4 regions of the Phytomonospora sp. NPDC050363 genome follow, and region 1 is predicted to be linked to each of the others. Evidence: riboswitches for the same ligand, from Rfam matches in the RefSeq annotation. Region 1 holds a riboswitch; each other region holds the start of a gene.

Region 1 (4,204 bases):
CGCGGTGTGGCGGGAGGGTCGACCTTCGGGCTCTGCAGACGGCCGGGCGCCGTGATCGGCGCGGTCATGCCGGTCTCCGGAAACGGCGGCGGAGGCAGGGCCTCGCCGCCGTCGGGAACCGGAGTCCGGCGACTTCCGGGCACGCCCGGGTCGCCGTCCGCGTCAGCGGTTCTGCGGCGGTGGCGAAACGCGATCAGGATCGCGGTGGTCACCAAGGCGAGGGCCAGTACGCCCCCGACGAATCCGACGATGTCACTTTGCGCGGCGGCCACGTCGGCCGCCATCACAGGATGCCTGCCCCACACGATGCGCTCCCCGCCCACTCGTACGTCGCCAGTGTCACCGAGTAGTCCACCGGGTTGGGCATTTCGTTCGGTTACGACCCAGTGACATATCTATGTTCACCGATGTTCGCTACTCAGCGCAAGTGTCCAATGACAACAGTTCGGTCACCTTTCCGTCAGCGACCGTCCACTGTCGACGGACACCGGCCCGTTCGGCGAAGTACGCATCATGGGTCACCAGCACGAGAGTTCCCTGGTAGGCCCGCATGGCCTCCTCGATCACATCGAGCGAGTCGAAGTCGAGATGGTTGGTCGGTTCGTCGAGAAGCAGCACGGGTGTGGCGCTGTTCACCAGGACCGCCAGGAGTAGCCGCTGGAGCTCACCTCCGGACAAAGTGGACAGGGTCGCCGTGCGCTCGTCCTCCCCGAATAGGTAACCGCCGAGCAACTCCTCGGCCTCGTCGATGTAGACGGGCACCCGCGAGCGGAAGAAGTCGAGCACGCTCATCCGGCCCGTGCGGCCCGCGCGCAGGCCGTCGTGCGACTGCGGCAGCACGCTGGGCGCCACCGCCGCACGCACCTCGCCGGAGTCGAACTCGCCCGCCAGCGCCCGCAGGAGCGTCGACTTGCCGGCGCCGTTGCGGCCGGTGACCACGATCCGGTCGCCCGCCCCGACGGTCAGGTCGACGCCGTCGAGGATCGCCCTCCCTCCACGGTGGACGGTCAGACCCTCGGCGACCAGCGGCGGCCCCTCACCCGCCTCGGCCGGCGGGAAGGCCAGCACCAGCCTCGGCCGGGTCCGCGGTTCGGCGATCCAGCGCACCGACTGCATCTGCCGCTGCAACCGCCGCTCGCGCGCCTTGGCCTTCTTCGCCACCTTCTTGGCGTAGCGGCGCATCCGGTCGTTGTGCGTGGTCAGCTCGACCCCGAGAGCGTGGCCCTTGGTCCGCTCGATGTCGGCCTCCCAGCGCACCCGGTCCTTCTCCTGCGCCTCGAAGTCCAGCAGCCGCCGCTCCCACCGGCGCTGCTTCTCCACCCGGTAGGCGGTATAGCCGCCCTCGTAGAGCTGCGGTTCCTCGTTGATGCCGTCGATCTCGACGACGCGCGTCACCGCCCGGTCGAGCAGCGCCCGGTCATGGCTGGCGATGACCACCCCGCCGCCGAAACCGCGCAGCCACTCCCCCAGCCAGGCACTGCCCTCGGCGTCGAGATGGTTCGTCGGCTCGTCGAGGAGCAGCACGTCGGGCGCCGACAGCAGCAGGCGCGCCAGCATCAGCCTGGACTGCTCACCGCCGCTCACCTCGGTGACCGCCAGATCCTCCGGCAGCGCGGTGATGTCGAGACGCTCGCGCACCTCGGCCAGCCGCGACTCGAAGGTCCAGCCCGAACGCGCCACCCAGCGCTCCTGGACCGCGCCGTACTCGTCGAGCACGTCACCGCCCTCGGCGAGCGCCTTCTCCAGCTCGGCCATCCGCCGGGTGAGGTCGCGCAGTTCCGGGTCGCCGCCGCGAAGGAACTCGCCGACGGTCTGCCCGGCGTCGGGAACCTGCTGGGCGAGATAGCCGACCCGCACGCGCGGTCCGCGTTCGACGCGGCCGGCCGTGGGGGGCTCCTCACCGGTGAGGATCTTGAGCAGGGTGGTCTTGCCGGCGCCGTTCGGCCCGACCAGGCCGATCCGGTCGCCGGGGTTGACGAGGAGGTTCACTTGGGCGAAGAGGGGCTCCAGGCCGAAGTCCTTGGAAACTGCGGTGGTGCGAAGTAGCAAGAGGGCTCCCGGGATCGTCGCGGATGGGACGGGCGATACCGCGATGAGCGCGCGACAGCGTCGGCGACCGGAGGCGTACCCCTGCGGACAGGGGATGCGCGGGAACGACCGGCAGAGGCTGCGGAGCGTCGGCTCGACACGGCTTCTGTTGGCACTGAAGAGGGGTCGCGGGGACCACAAGGGACTTTCAGCGCCGGCGGTCAGTTCTCCACTTGGGCGGACTCCCGGGTCGGGGACGAGATGTGTCGATTCTGCCGCATGATCGCGCCGGCCGTCAACCGGGATGCCCGTTGTGCCCCCCTCGCCCCGATCACCCTGTGTCGCCCCGTTCCCACACGCGGCGACGGCATGGTGGGGCCCTGACCTGGGCTGCGGCGTCCGGTAGCCTGGCGCCGGACCGTTGCTCCCCTAAGGCGTTCATTCCGGCTGAGCGTCGGCGACGGTTCACCGCCGAATCGCCCTTCGGGGCGAACCGGGGACCCACCGAATCCCGGGGCGAATCCGCGTGCACCCTCGCGCGGTAGGGCGTCTCTTGGCCCGAGCCCGTCAGCTAACTCGGTAGGCGGTCGGCAAGAGAGGCGAATGCGTGCCGAAGATCCATCGGCGTGACACAGCGCCGGCCATGCTCGTCGCCGTTCTGGTGACCGTGCTGGCCGTGCTGGTGAACTCCCCCGCGGCGATCGCCGACCCTGACGACGAGGGCGGCACGAAAGAGATGCGCGAGCAGCTCGACGAGGCGATCGGGAACTACAACGACGCCCGCGACGCGCTCAAAGGCTCCAAGGAACGGCAGGACAAGCTCGAAAAGCAGGTCGTCGAGGGCGAGGAGGACGTCAAGGTCCTCACCGCACAGGTCGCCGACATCGCCGGCGCCATGTACGAGAACGGCGGCATGAGTTCGGCGAAGGCCTTCCTGGCCAGTTCGACCCCCGACGACACTCTCGACGGCATGGTCCTGGTCTCCTACCTCGGCGAGGAGAGCGCCAAGAAGATCAAGGAGCTGACCGGCGCCCGCGAGGACCTGGAGGCGAAGGTCGCCCTGCTCGACGACGAGATCGCCGAGCAGAAGGAGAACGTCGAGAAGATGGAGAAGGAGCGGTCGAAGGCGGCCCAGGCCATCGCGGCCTTCGGCGGCGACGCCACGACCGGCCCGACCACCTCCGACGCCCCCGCGCCGCGACCGGTCGACCGCGATCCCAACGGCTCCCTCCCCGGCGAGGGATGCAGCAAGCAGGACCCGACCAACCCCAGCGGCTGCCTGACCCCGCGGACCCTCCACAACCTGGAGGAGACCGAGATCGCCGGGTGGAGCCGCTTCGTCGCCTGCTACCGGGGAGGCAGTTTCGGTGAGCACCCGCAGGGCCGCGCCTGTGACTTCTCCGTCACTCCGGGCGGGTTCGGCGGCGAGGCGTACGGGGAGGCGAAGGCATACGGCGACAACCTCGCCGGATGGTACGTGGAGCACGCCGACGCGCTCGGTGTCCTCTATGTGATCTGGTACCGAAAAATCTGGATGCCCGGTCAGGGCTGGACGACCTATGACGGAGCGGGTGGCGAACCCAACTCCGATCACACCAACCACGTGCACCTTTCCGTCAGATAGGGACAAAACGCGCGCACATCACGCGCACATATGACCCCGGTGAGGGGTCGTGGGGCGGTGGCGGCTCGACCTCGGGCTGTACCTTTGTTCGTTATGGAACGACCCACGACCTCGCGTCGCGCTGTCCTCGGCGCGACCGCCGGGGCTTTCACGCTCGCCGGCCTTGCCGCCTGCAGCGACGACGGTGCCTCCAAGTCTCCCGGGGACACGGCCAGTTCGGCCCCCGTCGGGCCGACCCTGGCGATCGAACCCCCCACCGACAGCACGGGCCTCGCGGTCTCCACGGAGATCGCCGCTTCGGCCGAAGGCGGTGAGGTCACCGCCGTCACGCTCGTCAACGACAAGGGCGACAGTGTGAAGGGCAAGTTCCGGCTCGACAAGTCGAGCTGGGTGCCCACCGACCCGTTGAAGTACAAGACGACCTACACCGCGACGGTGACCGCCAAGGGCGCCGACGGTGTCGAGTCGACGGGTACGACGACCTTCACCACCATGGCCTCTCCGAAGCAGCGCGCCGGCGCCTACCTTTGGAACGCCGACGGCGCCGTGTAC
Region 2 (4,204 bases), on a different contig from region 1:
CCCCCCAGGAAGCCGCCCCCGGGGTTCTTGGCCGACGCGAACACGAGGGCGGCGACGTCGGGCGCCAGCCGCCGCGCTGCCTCCAAAGTGGACTCCGCGGTGACCTCGACGACCGGCTCGGCCCGCGATCCGCTCGGCCGCGGTGAGTCCCCGGGTTCGTGGCACCTGGTCTCGCGGACGGCACCCGCGACGTCGATGTCCATCGTGCGTCCCGAGGGGGTCTCGTAGCAGCCGGCCTCGGCGATCTCGACGGTCCGGCGGGCGATCTCGCGCAGTCTGCCGCTCATGCCCGCAGGCTATGCGCCGCATCGCCGGCCGCACAACGAGAAAACGCCCCGACCAGGTGGCCGGGGCGCGTCCTCGCTCGTCGTCAGGGCCTGCCGAAGCCGTACACCGGCATGGAGTCCACAGGGGACACCCGGACGTTCTGCCCGGCTTCGGGCGCGTGGATGATCTTCCCTTCGCCGGCGTAGATGCCGACGTGGTGGATGTCGTTGTAGTAGAAGACCAGGTCGCCCGGTTTGACCGCGTCGCGGTCGACCTTGCGGACCGAGTCCCATTGCATGGCCGCGTTGTGCGGCAGGGCCACGCCGGCACTGCTCCACGCCGCCGAGGTCAGCCCCGAGCAGTCGTAACCGCCCGGCGAGGACCCGCCCCACTGGTAGGGGGTGCCCAGCGCGCTGTGGGCGTACCGGACCGCCTCGGAGCCGTCGCCACCGGCGGGCAGTGAGCCCAGTGTGTAGGTGCGGCCCTCGTTGTAGGTGAAGGAGGCGCCGTCGCGCAGCGTCGTCAGCCGGGAGAGTTCGGTCTCGATCGTGCCGCGCTTCTCGGCGAGCTCCTTCTCCAGGCGCTCCTTCTCGACGCGCAGTTCGGCGATGGTGGTCCGCTCCGACTCCAGGGCCCGCTGGGTCTCCAGGAGTCCGGTGAGTTCGCGGTCCTCCTGCCAGGCCAGGAAGTCCAGCGTCGTGAGGCGCTCGGCGAGCTCGTCGGCGTGACCGGAGAGCATCGCGTTGAGCTGGCTCAGACCGCCGGTCTGGTAGTAGTGCATGGCGATCGCGCTGAGGTTGTCGTCGTTGGCGGCCATGAGTTCGCGCAGCGGGCCGAGGGCGTTGTCGATCTCCTCGGAGCGCTCGTTGACCGCGTCGAGTTCCTCGGCGGCCTTGTTGTACTGCTCCACGACGACTTCGAGGTCGTGGGAAGCGGTGTCGATCTGTTCGTCCAATGTGGGGTCGGCATGCGCCGCCGACGGAGAAAGGGCGAGCGCGGTGACGACCGCGCCGGTGAACAGGAGTCTGGAGATTGTTGCGAGATACCGGGTCGGCACCGGAGTGGTCATGATGACCGGCTCCTTCAAAGGTCCCCGGGGGTGGTGACAGGTTGTGTGGGGTCAGCGCCGTAGCGTACCACCCCCGGGTTGCTTTGAGACGAGGTGTCCGGGTTCGTGCGAACGGGTCTAGCTGGGCCGGCCGAATCCGTCGATCGACATGGAGTCGAGCGGTGCGGTCGTCACCGACTGCCCCGGTTGTGGGGCGTGCACGATGACGTTCTCGCCGGCATAGATGGCGACATGGCTGAGTCCGTTGTAGAACACCAGGTCACCGGGGGCGAGTTCGTCGCGGCTCACGTGCGGGACCTCGTTCCACTGCATGTTCGTGTTGTGCGACAGGCCGACGCCCGCCGCTCCCCAGGCGCCTTGGGTCAGACCGGAGCAGTCCCATGAGCCCGGACCGGCATCGCCGTAGCCGTAGGGTTCGCCGATCTGGTCGTAGGCGAACTGCACCGCGTCGCCCGCGCGGCCGCTGGGCGGCGGGGGCTTGCCGGGGCCGCTGGGCGGCGGCGCCAGCTGGTCTTGCATGGCGAGCAGTTCGTCGAGGTCGCCCTCGATCTTGTCCTTCTTCTCCTTGATCTCCTTCTTGAGATCCTCCTGCTCCTTGATCGTGGTCGCCAGCGACTCCTCCTCGGTGTGGAGGGCGGTGGTGGCCTCGTTGAAGGAGCGGATCTCGGAGATCTGCGTCTGCCCGAGTTGACTGATCAGCGAGAGTCGCTCGATCGTCTCGTCGGGGGAGCCCGACAGCATGATGTTGACCTGGCTGAGGTTGCCGCCGGTATAGGTGCTCGAAGCGATCGCGTCGACCTCATCTTGCGCGGCGGCGACCGACTCGGCCAGGGGGATCAGCGCCTTCTCGATCTCTTTTTGGCGCTTCTCGGCCTTCTTGAGATTCTCCCGGGCGGCGTTGTACTGCTCGGTGATCTTCTCTAGCTCGTCGCCCTTTTTCTCGACCTGTTCTTCGATCTCGTCGAGGCTGGGGTCCGCATGTGCGGGGCTTGCGGTGAACAGCAGCGCAAGAGCTGCCGCTGCCGCGGCCAGGGCGACATAACGGATTCGCACCGGTGGTCGGCTCCTTCTTCCTCGAACCGCCTACCGGGTTAGCTGACGGGCTCGGGCGGGAAGAAGCATCGCCCTACCTGCGTTGTGCGGCAGGATTCGCCCCAATGGCGTGGTTCCCCGGTTCACCTGGGGGTGGCGCGTGAGCGTCGGTGATTCGGCGGTGTCGCCCGGTGTCACCGGGGTGGTGGCAAGGGGTCCGGGCTGACGGAGCCCAAGAGTAGGGTGAGTCGACGGTCGATATCAAGTCGTGACGTACTTCAATCCCTCGAATGGCACAGCCCGTGGGCGCATCGTACTGCGAGGATGACCCCCTGCGGTCGTGTACGATAGGGGGGTGGGGTATACGGACGGCGAAAATGCAGAGGTGAGCGGCATGGCGGACTATTGGTACAGCACGGACAAGAAGGCGCTCCTTTCGCGGCTTCGCCGGATCGAAGGGCAGGTCCGCGGACTCCAGCGCATGGTCGAGGGCGACGAGTACTGCATCGACATCCTCACCCAGATCTCGGCGGCCGACAAAGCGCTCAAAGCCGTCGCCGTGAGTCTGCTCGAAGGCCATATCGGCCACTGCGTCATGGAGGCCGGCACCGATGCCGACGCCGCCGCGGCGAAAGTGAAAGAGGCCTCCGACGCGATCGCCCGGCTCGTTCGCTCCTAGCGCTCTGCGTACCCTTCACCCCATGAAGACCGGCGGCAGGAAAGTAGATCCGAAGCTGCCCATCTACGTCGGCGTGCTCGTGCTCGCCGTCCTGATGGGCGTCGGCGTCGGCCGTGTCCTCGGCCCGGTGTCCACCTACCCCGGCGATCCCGGGCAGAACGCCGGCGACCAGAGCGCCGCCGCCCCACCGCAGGGCGGCGGACCCGTCGTCGCCGCCGACGGCCACATCCACGGCGGCACCATCGGCGCGGGCGGCTCCGCCGGCGGCGCGCCCGCGCTCGGCGGCCTGGAGATCTCCGCCTCCGGCTACACCCTCGCCCCCGCCGCCGACGAGTTCGGCGCCGCCGGCGATCCGCAGTCGATCTCCTTCCAGATCCTGCGCGCCGACGGCACACCGGCCACCGAGTTCGCCGTCGTGCACGAGAAGTCCATGCACTTCTTCGTTGTCCGCCGCGACTTCGGCGACTACCGGCACCTGCACCCGGAGATGGCCCCCGACGGAACGTGGAGCGTCGAGGCGGCCCTCGCCGACCCCGGCCCCTACCGCATGTACGCCGACTTCACCGCGATCGACGCCGCCGGCACCCAGACCGCGGTCACCCTCGGCGCCGACCTCGCCGTCTCCGGCGACTACCGCCCCGAGAAGCTCCCGGCCCCGGCCGTCGAGTCGACTGTGGACGGTTTGACCGCCGCGATGTCGGGCACCGCCACACCTGGCGTCGCCAGCCCGGTCCTGTTCACCGTGACCCGCGACGGGCGGCCGGTCGGACTCCAGCCCTACCTCGGCGCCTTCGGCCACCTCGTGGCCCTGCGCGACGGCGACCTCGGCTTCGTGCACGTCCACCCCGAACCCCAGTTGTTCGACGGGGCCGTGAAGTTCTGGGTCACCGCGCCGACCCCGGGCACCTACCGCCTCTACCTCGACTTCCAGGTCGACGGGAAGGTCCACACCGCCGACTACGTCGTCGTGGTCGAGTAATCCGCTTGCCGCCGCCGCCAAGTGCGGCGAGCATGGCCGGATGCTCCCCTCGGCACCCGTCATCCGCGCCTACGCCGATGACGACTGGCCCGCCGTCTCCCGCATCCACGACGCAGCCCGGCTCGACGAGCTGCGCGACTCCGCCGGCGTCGAGGCCTTCTTGACCCTTGAGGCGACC
Region 3 (4,204 bases), on a different contig from region 1:
GCGACCGCCGATCCTGCCGCCGGTGCAGCGCGCGCCGCAGCCTCCGCCGCAGCCGCAGATCATCCAGGTTCCCTACGCGGTACCGGTGCACCAGCAGCAGCAGCCGGTGTTCGTGCCGCGCAGGAACCGCAAGCGCGGCCCCATCATCGCACTGGTCATCGTGGCCCTGCTCGGCTTCTGCTGCTACGGCACGTTCATCAAGCCGAGCGTCACGTCGGGGATCTTCGGCGACTTCTTCACCGACCTCAGCGACGACGGCCCGGTCATGAACGGCAGCGCCTCGGTGCCCTCGGCGCTCAGCTCCTTCTTCGAACCGTGGAAGAAGGCGCTCAACGAGTGCTGGGTCTCCGACTCCGGTGAGGCCTGGCAGGGCCCGGAGAGCGGCGGCTTCACGCGCGCCCTCGACAAGATCGGCGAGGAGCCCGCCCGCGTCTACTGCAGCTTCGACACCGACGTCGAGGACGAGTACAAGGCCGGCAGCATCCTGTTCGTCGACAGCGGCGGCGAGGACTTCGAGAAGGACGTCGCCTCGTCGTTCGGCCTGAAGGACACCTTCAACGGGTCGGGCAAGTCCGGCACCGACGAGTACTCGATCCCCTACGTGGCCATCGACGGCAGCTACTCCTACTACCCCGACGTCGGCGTGGCCATCGCCGGCTGGGGATCCGACGCCAAGGTCACCGACCTCGACAAGCTCTTCCAGGAATACTCCATCTGACGATGACCGCCCGCATGGAACCCGACCCCGAGCGCCCGAACCGCTTCTACCTGTACGTCGGCGACTCGGAACAGTCCCATGTGGACCTCGACGACCCGCTGCACCTCGAGTTCGACTACATCCGCTATCTGTCCTATGTGGTCGACTCCCTCGCCCCCTCGGGCGAGCCGCTGCGGGTGCTGCACCTGGGGGCCGGGGCGCTCACGCTGCCACGGTACGTCGCGGCGAAGAGGCCCGGCTCGTACCAGCAGGCCGTCGACATCGACGCCGAACTGGTCGCGCTGGTCCGGGAGAAGGCGCCGCTTCCCAAGCGCGGCAAGGTGAAGGTGCGCATCGGCGACGCCCGCGAGCAGCTGGCCGCCGCGCCCGACGACTGCTACGACGTGATCGTCCTCGACGTGTTCGCCGACAACGTCACCCCGCCGCACCTGACCACGGCCGAGTTCTTCGCCGACGTGTCCCGCGTGCTGAGGACCGGCGGCAGCCTGCTGATGAACGCCGGCGACGGCGGACCGCTGAAGTACACCCGTTCGCTGGCGGCGACGATCGGCTCGGTCTTCGGCCAGGGCCGCCTCCTCGGCGGGACGACCGTCCTGCGGGGACGCCGTTTCGGCAACATCGTGCTGTGCGGATCCGACCGGCCCTTCGACGACGCCGCCATCGCCCGTCGCGCAGCCGGCGACGTGTTTCCCACCGGCTTTCTCGACGGCGACGAATTCGCCAGGTTCGGAAAAGGAGCACCGGTGAACACCGACGGCGGTGCCGTGGCGTCCCCGGCGCCCCCGGGATTGTGGCCGCAAACCGGGCGAGGGGTCAGGAAGCGGAGTTCCCGCGGCGCAGCTCGTCCCTGATCTCCCGGAGCAGTTCGAGCTGCTCGTCCTTTTCGGCCTCCTCCTGGCGCCTCATCCGTTCCATCACCTTGCGGACGGGCAAAACGACTATGAAGTAGATGACCACCGCGGTCAAGACGAAGGTGATGACGGCGTCGATGAACGTCCCATAGGGGAAGTCCACACCGTTGACGGTGAATTTGCCACCGTTCTCCGAACCACCCGTGACCAGTGTGATCAGGGGCGTGAGGAACGCACCGGTGAATGCGGTGACCATGGCCGTGAGGGCGGCGCCCATGACGACGGCGACGGCCAGGTCGACGACGTTGCCGCGAAAGAGGAATTCCTTGAAACCCTTGAGCATCAGCACATCCTGCCAGAGGCGGTCCGATTGCTCCGTGATCGCCACGTATTGCGTGTGGGCTATTCCACTGCACCATAGGCAATCGCGAACACTCTCGGTTAGCGTCACCGGGCTCGTACGGTACTCCTCACTCCCAGCAAGGGAGTGACCGTGCGAGTGCCGCTGAGTCGCCGCACCGAGGCGAATCGGGGACCCACCGAGTACTGGGGTGAATCCGCGCCGAGCGCGGTAGGGCGATCTTCCGGCCCGAACCCGTCAGCTAACCCGGTAAGCGGCTTGATGGAAGAAGGGTTGCCGTCTTGTCGGCAGACGACTGCAAGTTGCCTGGAAACAGACGAATCAGCAAGACCCGGACTCGCGGCCTGATCCGCACCGCGACCTGTGCCGGTGTTTTCACCGGCGCGATCGTCGCGACCCTCCTCGCCCCCGGCATGGCGCAGGCGGCGCCGAGCACAGAGGACAAACTGGACACCGCCTCGACCGATTACAAGAAGGCCGTCGAGAAGCGCGACGACCTCGTCGAGCGGATCAAGGCCCTTGAGGACACCATCGCCGGTTCCGACCGGGCCATCGACAGCGCCGTCGCGCTGATCGGCTCCCCGGCCACCACGCTCGACGACAGCGGCACGCTGCTCAGCCAGCTCACCGACCTCTCCGACCTGGCCCGCGAGCAGTCGCAGGCCGTCGACGACGCCGCGACGGCGATCGCCGAGGCCAACGCGGCCAAGGATCAGCTCAACACCGATCTGGTCGCGGCCAAGAAGACGGTGTCGAAGCTGGCCGAGGAGAAGGAGGAGCTGGAGAACAAGCTGGCCGAGGAGCAGGCCGAGACCTCGTCGAGCACCTACGACGGCGAGATCCCGGCGGTGTCGGGCAAGGCGGGCCAGGCGGTCTCCTTCGCCTACGGCGCCATCGGCATCCCGTACGTCTTCGGCGCGACCGGCCCGGACGGCTACGACTGCTCCGGCCTGACCATGGCCGCGTGGGCGGCCGCGGGCGTGTCCCTGCCGCACTACACCGTCGACCAGTGGAACGCCACCACGTCGATCTCGCGCGGTGAGCTGCGCGCCGGGGACCTGGTGTTCTACGCCGGTCTCGGGCACGTGGGCATCTACGTCGGCGACGGCAAGGTCATCCACGCGCCCCAGCCGGGCGAGTCGGTGAAGATCTCCGACATCGACATGATGACCCCCGACGGTTTCCGCCGGGTGTAAGAGCTCGTCCGGTGGGCTCCCTGCGGGGACACGGCGGTTTCATCGCACCCACAAGACAAGCCCTGGGCGCCCGCCCGGCCGCACGCACGCGCTGACCCCGCGCGGCCGGGCGGCATCGACCGCGCCGACGCCCGGGCCTTCCTACGGCCCGGGCGTCGGCGTGTTCCCGACTTCGGTGAGCCTGTCGCGCAGGAAGGCCCGCTCCGACTCGTTGCTGCTGAGCGCGAGCGCACGCCGGTACGCCTCGGCCGCCGCGGTCCGGCGACCGAGCCGGCGCAGCAGGTCGGCCCGAACCGCGTGGAAGACGTGGTGTCCGTCGAGGTCGAGCGCGTCGACGAGTGCCAGCCCCGCGCCCGGACCGTCGATCTCGGCGACCGCGACCGCCCGATGCAGCGCCGCGACCGGGTTGGGCGCGAAGGCGAGGAGCTGGTCGTAGAGGGCGAGGATCTGGCGCCAGTCGGTGTCGGCGGCGGTGGCCGCGTCGGCGTGCACGGCGTTGATCGCCGCCTGGAACTGGTAGGGCCCGGGACTGCCCCGGCGCAGGCAACGGCGCACCAGCGCGTGCCCCTCGGCGATCGCCGCCCGGTCCCAGCGACGGCGGTCCTGGTCGGCGAGCAGGACCGGCCGTCCGTCCTGGGCGGTCCGCGCGGCCCGGCGGGAGTCGACGAGCAGCATCAGCGCGAGCAGTCCGGTCACCTCGGGCTCGTCGGGCATGAGTTCGTGGAGGAGCCGGCCGAGCCGGACGGCCTCCGCGCAGAGGTCACCGCGGACGAGGTCCGCGCCGGAGGTGGCGGTGTGCCCCTCGGTGAAGATCAGGTAGACGACGGCGAGCACGGCGGCGAGGCGGTCGGGCAGGTCGGCGTCGCGGGGTACGCGGTAGGGGATGCGGGCGTCGCGGATCTTGCCCTTGGCGCGGACGAGGCGCTGGGCCATGGTCGTCTCGGCGACGAGGAAGGCGCGGGCGATCTCGGTGGTGGACAGGCCGCCGAGCAGGCGCAGGGTGAGGGCGACGCGGGCTTCGGCGGCCAGCGCCGGATGGCAGCAGGTGAAGATGAGGCGGAGCCGGTCGTCGTGCACG
Region 4 (4,204 bases), on a different contig from region 1:
CGCGCATCTGCGGGAGTTGGCCGAGGACGGCCTGCTGCCGCCGTGGAACGAGTGGTTCCCGCCGGGCGCGGTCGACGGGCTGCTGCCCGACGCGGGCCCGCGCGCCGACTTCCTGGCCGAGTTGCCCCGCTTGCCGCTGTCCTACTTCGGCGAGACCGCGCCGGAGCACGACGCGCCCTTCCCGGGCGCCTACCTGCGGCTGAGCGATGGGTACGAGGAGCAGGCCGCGGCGGCGGAGGCCTCGTCCTGGCCGGTCGTGCGGGAGGACGCCGACCACCTCGCGGTGTTCACCCGTCCACGCGTGGTCGCCGGCCACGTCGCCGGGCTGGTCGCCGCGATCACTTGAGCAGTTTCGACATCCGGCGGTCGGCGAGCGGTTTCCCGCCCGTCTGGCAGGTCGGGCAGTACTGGAGCGAGGAGTCGGCGAAGGAGACCTCGCGGATCGTGTCGCCGCAGACCGGACAGGGCTGCCCGGTGCGCCCGTGGACCCGCATCGTCTCCTTCTTGTGCGCCTTGAGGTCGCCCGCGGCGAGGTCACCGGCGTCGGCGGTCGCCTCGCGCAGCGTGCCGACCATGGCGTCGTAGAGGTTTCGCACGTCGTTCTCGGTGAGCGTGTTCGCGGTCTTGAACGGCGACATCTTCGCCACGTGCAGGATCTCGTCGGAGTAGGCGTTGCCGATCCCGGCGATGACCTTCTGGTCGCGCAGGAGGCCCTTGATCTGCGTGCGCTTTCCTTTCAGCAGGGCGGCGAACCTCTCGACGGTGAAGCCCTCGGCGAGGGGGTCGGGACCGAGCGCGGCGATGCCGGGCACCTTGGCGGGGTCGTCGACTATGTAGACCGCCAGGCGCTTCTTCGTGCCCTGCTCGGTCAGGTCGAAGCCCGAACCGTCCTCCAGCACGACGCGCAGCGCGACCGGCCCCTTGCCCGGCCCCAGTGGCCGGGGTGGGAGCTTGTCGCGCCAGTGCAGCCAGCCGGCCCGGGCCAGGTGGACGATCAGGTGCGCTCCTCCCAGGTCGAGGTCGAGGAACTTCCCGTGCCTGCCGACGGCCTCGACAGTGCGCCCGTGCAGTGCCGTGGGCGGCGGGTCGTAGGTCTTGAGCACCGAGATCGACGCGACGTCGACCCGCACGACCTCATACCCGCGCGTGCGCGCGGCGAGGAACCGCGCGAGCGCCTCGACCTCGGGCAGCTCCGGCATGCGTCCAGTCTGGCACCGATCAGGCCAGCCCCTGCCACCATCCGTCAGGTTCGGGCGCGTTCGCCACGTCGACGGTCTGGCCCGGCCGGGGCACCGTGAGGGAGATCCCGCGTGCCTTCGCCTCGCGCCACAGGCGGTCGACGGGCTCGCCCCACGCGTGGAACGCGAGGTCGAAAGTGCACCAGTGGACGGGGATGAGCAGCCCGCCGTTGAGGTCGAGGTGGGCCCGGGCGGCGTCCTCGGGCGTCATGTGGATGTCCGGCCAGGCCGGGCTGTAGGCGCCGATCTGGACGAGGGTGGCGTCGAAGGGGCCGTGAGCGGCGCCGATCGCCCGGTAGCCGTCGAAGTAGCCGGAGTCGCCGGTGTAGAACACCCGGTGGCGGGGTCCGGCGATCACCCAGGAGCCCCACAGGCTCGTGTTGCGCTTGAGTCCGCGCCCGGAGAAATGCTGCGCGGCGGTGAGCGTCAGTGTCACGTCGCCGACGGCGTGCGCGTCGTCCCAGTCCATCTCGACGATCCGCTCGGCCGGCACGCCCCAGCTCTCCAGGTGCGCGCCGATGCCCAGCGGGACCAGGAAGGGCGCGGTCCGGTCGCGCGCGATCGCCTTGATCGTGGGCATGTCGAGGTGGTCGTAATGGTCGTGGGAGATGAGCACGGCGTCGATGTGCGGGAGGTCTTCGAGCGCGGCCGGCGAGGGGTGGAGGCGGCGTGGCCCGGTCACCAGGCTGGGGGAGCAGCGGTCGCCCCAGACGGGGTCGAGCAGGACGCGGGTGCCGTCGAGGTCGACGAGCGCCGAGGCGTGCCCGTACCAGGTGACGTGCGCGCCTGGCCCCGGAGCGGGATCGGGCGTCGCGAGCGGCACCGGCAGCAGCGGCTTCGTCGGGGCCTTGTTGGCGCGGCGGTCGCGGATGACCGAGCGGATGCCGGTGATCGTGGCCGCGCCGAGCCCGCCGGCGTTGTGGAAGGCGCCGTCGCGGAACTGCGGTGACGACTCGATGCGCGCGAGGCGTTCGCCGCTCGGCCGCCGGCCGAGGGCGGCGGGAATGTCGCGGAATCGCCATGCCGCGGCACCTGCCGCTGCGGCGGCGGCCGCCAGCGCGATGATCCGGGCGGTGCGTCGGGTGCTCGCCATGGGCGGCTCGCCTTCGTAGTCGGGAACGGTTGTTCAAACCTTATTGACTTCGCTGAGACCGGGCTGAGGATCGCGCCGATCGCACGTTGCGTCACCGTGACCTCTACGAACTCGCCTAGTAGACGGCGGTGCGCTTCCGGTACGGTGGCTGCCAGGCCGCCGGCGACCCGACGCCACGCAGGGCGTCGACGGTGGCCGCCGCCGAATCGCCTCCCGGGGCGAACCGGGGAACCACCTCCTCGTCCCACGGGGAACCGGGGTGAATCCGCGCGAGCGGTAGGGCGACCTTCGGCCCGAACCCGTCAGCTAACCCGGTAGGCGGTGCCGAGTAGAAGGACTACACGTGACCCCACTGTCCGTCCGGCGCCGGTGGCTGCCGTTGACGCTGTTCGCCGTGGCGCTGGTGCTTCTTTCGACCGCGATCCCCGGCACGGCGCTGGCCGACCCCGACGAGGGCGATCTCGACTCCACCCTGGAAAAGGCGATCTCGGACTACATCGAGGCCGAGGAAGAGCTCAAGGCCGCCGAGAAGCGCGAGAAGACCGTCGAGAAGCAGATCAAGAAGAACAAGACCAAGGTGACCGAGCTGAGCGCGCAGGTCGAGCAGATCGCCGCGGCCGCCTATGCGGGCGGCAACCTCAGCTCGGTGACGGCCGTCCTCGGTGCCGAGTCACTCGATCTGGCCATCGACCGGGCCATGATCGTCAACTACCTCGGCGACGAGAGCGCCAAGACGGTCAACCGGCTCGTCGAGACGCGCGAGGAGCTGGCCGCCGAGGAGGAGCTCCTCAAGGAGGAGATCGAGAACCAGACCAAGGCCCTCGGCAAGATGGAGGACGCGCGCAACGCCGCCGCCGACCAACTGGCCGGCAGCGGCGGCAACAACGCGCAGGGTCCGTCGACCGACAACGCGCGCGTGCCCGACCCGGCGCCGCGCAACCCCGACGGGTCCTACCCGGACGAAGGCTGCTCGGTCAACGACTCCACGACCGACTCCTGCATCAGCCCTCGGCTGAAGCACGCGCGCGACCAGGCCACCATCGCCGGGTTCCAGCGCTACGTCTCGTGCTTCCGGGGAGGTGGTGGCGGTGACCATCCGCTGGGGAAGGCCTGCGACTTCTCGGCCGCCCCGGGCGGTTTCAAGTCGGAGGACGCCGGCGGTGGCGACAAGGAGTACGGCGACAGCCTTGCCGGGTGGTTCGTCAAGCACGCCGACCGTCTGGGCGTGAAGTACGTGATCTGGTACCGCCAGATCTGGGAGCGCGGCTTCGGCTGGGGGCCCTACAGCGGCGGCGGCGATCCGGCCTCGGCGCACACCAACCACGTCCACCTCTCGATGATCTGACCCCTCCCTCCCCGCGACATATACGCGTGGGGGGTATAGTCTGGAGCCATACCCGCTAGGGGTATGGCTCCAGGTGCTGTGAGAGGGGTGACGACGGTGCCGAGACTGCTCCTCCTGATCGCCGTCGTTCTCGGACTCGGCTGGATGCACACCATCGGCCACCACGGCGGCGGGCATGCCCCTGTCGCGCACGGCGGCGCCGATCACGTCGTCCACGAGCCGGCCGAGCCGACCGGCGCTTCGCCGACGCTCGCCGCGCCCGCCCCCAGCCCCGCCGTCTCCGTCGAAATGTGCCTCGCCGTGCTCACCGCCGCCGTCCTGGTGGTGGCACTGCTCGCCGTCCGCGTCCGGCGCGCCGACCTCGCCGCCCGGCGACGCCGCACCCCGGCCGCCGCCGGACACGGACCACCCCGTCTCATCCCCCGGGGGCTGGTCATCGCCGAACTGACGGTGCTTCGCATATAGGCCGGCGACCGGGCCGCACGCGGCCACGAGTCACGCCTCGATCCGAACACCGAACAGGAGAAA

What was found. A riboswitch is a leader RNA that binds a small molecule or an ion and turns the genes downstream of it on or off. The one in region 1 is predicted to bind cyclic di-AMP.
Region 2: it holds a riboswitch for cyclic di-AMP, as region 1 does, so the genes downstream of both, AB0I28_RS15830 (NlpC/P60 family protein) here and AB0I28_RS11840 (hypothetical protein) in region 1, are expected to answer to the same signal.
Region 3: it holds a riboswitch for cyclic di-AMP, as region 1 does, so the genes downstream of both, AB0I28_RS08780 (C40 family peptidase) here and AB0I28_RS11840 (hypothetical protein) in region 1, are expected to answer to the same signal.
Region 4: it holds a riboswitch for cyclic di-AMP, as region 1 does, so the genes downstream of both, AB0I28_RS19085 (hypothetical protein) here and AB0I28_RS11840 (hypothetical protein) in region 1, are expected to answer to the same signal.

Annotation. Positions count from the first base shown of each region.
Region 1 covers NZ_JBFAKK010000004.1:153,811-158,014, reverse strand. The annotation lists gene AB0I28_RS11850 (hypothetical protein) at 1-284, opposite strand, end outside; gene AB0I28_RS11845 (ABC-F family ATP-binding cassette domain-containing protein) at 415-2,049, opposite strand; cyclic di-AMP (ydaO/yuaA leader) riboswitch at 2,488-2,632, shown strand; gene AB0I28_RS11840 (hypothetical protein) at 2,636-3,652, shown strand; gene AB0I28_RS11835 (Ig-like domain-containing protein) at 3,746-4,204, shown strand, end outside.
Region 2 covers NZ_JBFAKK010000005.1:275,564-279,767, forward strand. The annotation lists gene AB0I28_RS15820 (TIGR02452 family protein) at 1-287, opposite strand, end outside; gene AB0I28_RS15825 (NlpC/P60 family protein) at 371-1,336, opposite strand; gene AB0I28_RS15830 (NlpC/P60 family protein) at 1,454-2,389, opposite strand; cyclic di-AMP (ydaO/yuaA leader) riboswitch at 2,401-2,559, opposite strand; gene AB0I28_RS15835 (metal-sensitive transcriptional regulator) at 2,763-3,047, shown strand; gene AB0I28_RS15840 (hypothetical protein) at 3,070-4,026, shown strand; gene AB0I28_RS15845 (GNAT family N-acetyltransferase) at 4,067-4,204, shown strand, end outside.
Region 3 covers NZ_JBFAKK010000003.1:151,950-156,153, reverse strand. The annotation lists gene AB0I28_RS08795 (Hsp70 family protein) at 1-718, shown strand, start outside; gene AB0I28_RS08790 (fused MFS/spermidine synthase) at 721-1,569, shown strand; gene mscL (large conductance mechanosensitive channel protein MscL) at 1,532-1,957, opposite strand; cyclic di-AMP (ydaO/yuaA leader) riboswitch at 2,063-2,202, shown strand; gene AB0I28_RS08780 (C40 family peptidase) at 2,233-3,126, shown strand; gene AB0I28_RS08775 (RNA polymerase sigma factor) at 3,268-4,204, opposite strand, start outside.
Region 4 covers NZ_JBFAKK010000006.1:391,885-396,088, reverse strand. The annotation lists gene AB0I28_RS19100 (hypothetical protein) at 1-346, shown strand, start outside; gene AB0I28_RS19095 (DNA-formamidopyrimidine glycosylase family protein) at 339-1,199, opposite strand; gene AB0I28_RS19090 (MBL fold metallo-hydrolase) at 1,219-2,331, opposite strand; cyclic di-AMP (ydaO/yuaA leader) riboswitch at 2,521-2,667, shown strand; gene AB0I28_RS19085 (hypothetical protein) at 2,675-3,676, shown strand; gene AB0I28_RS19080 (hypothetical protein) at 3,773-4,141, shown strand.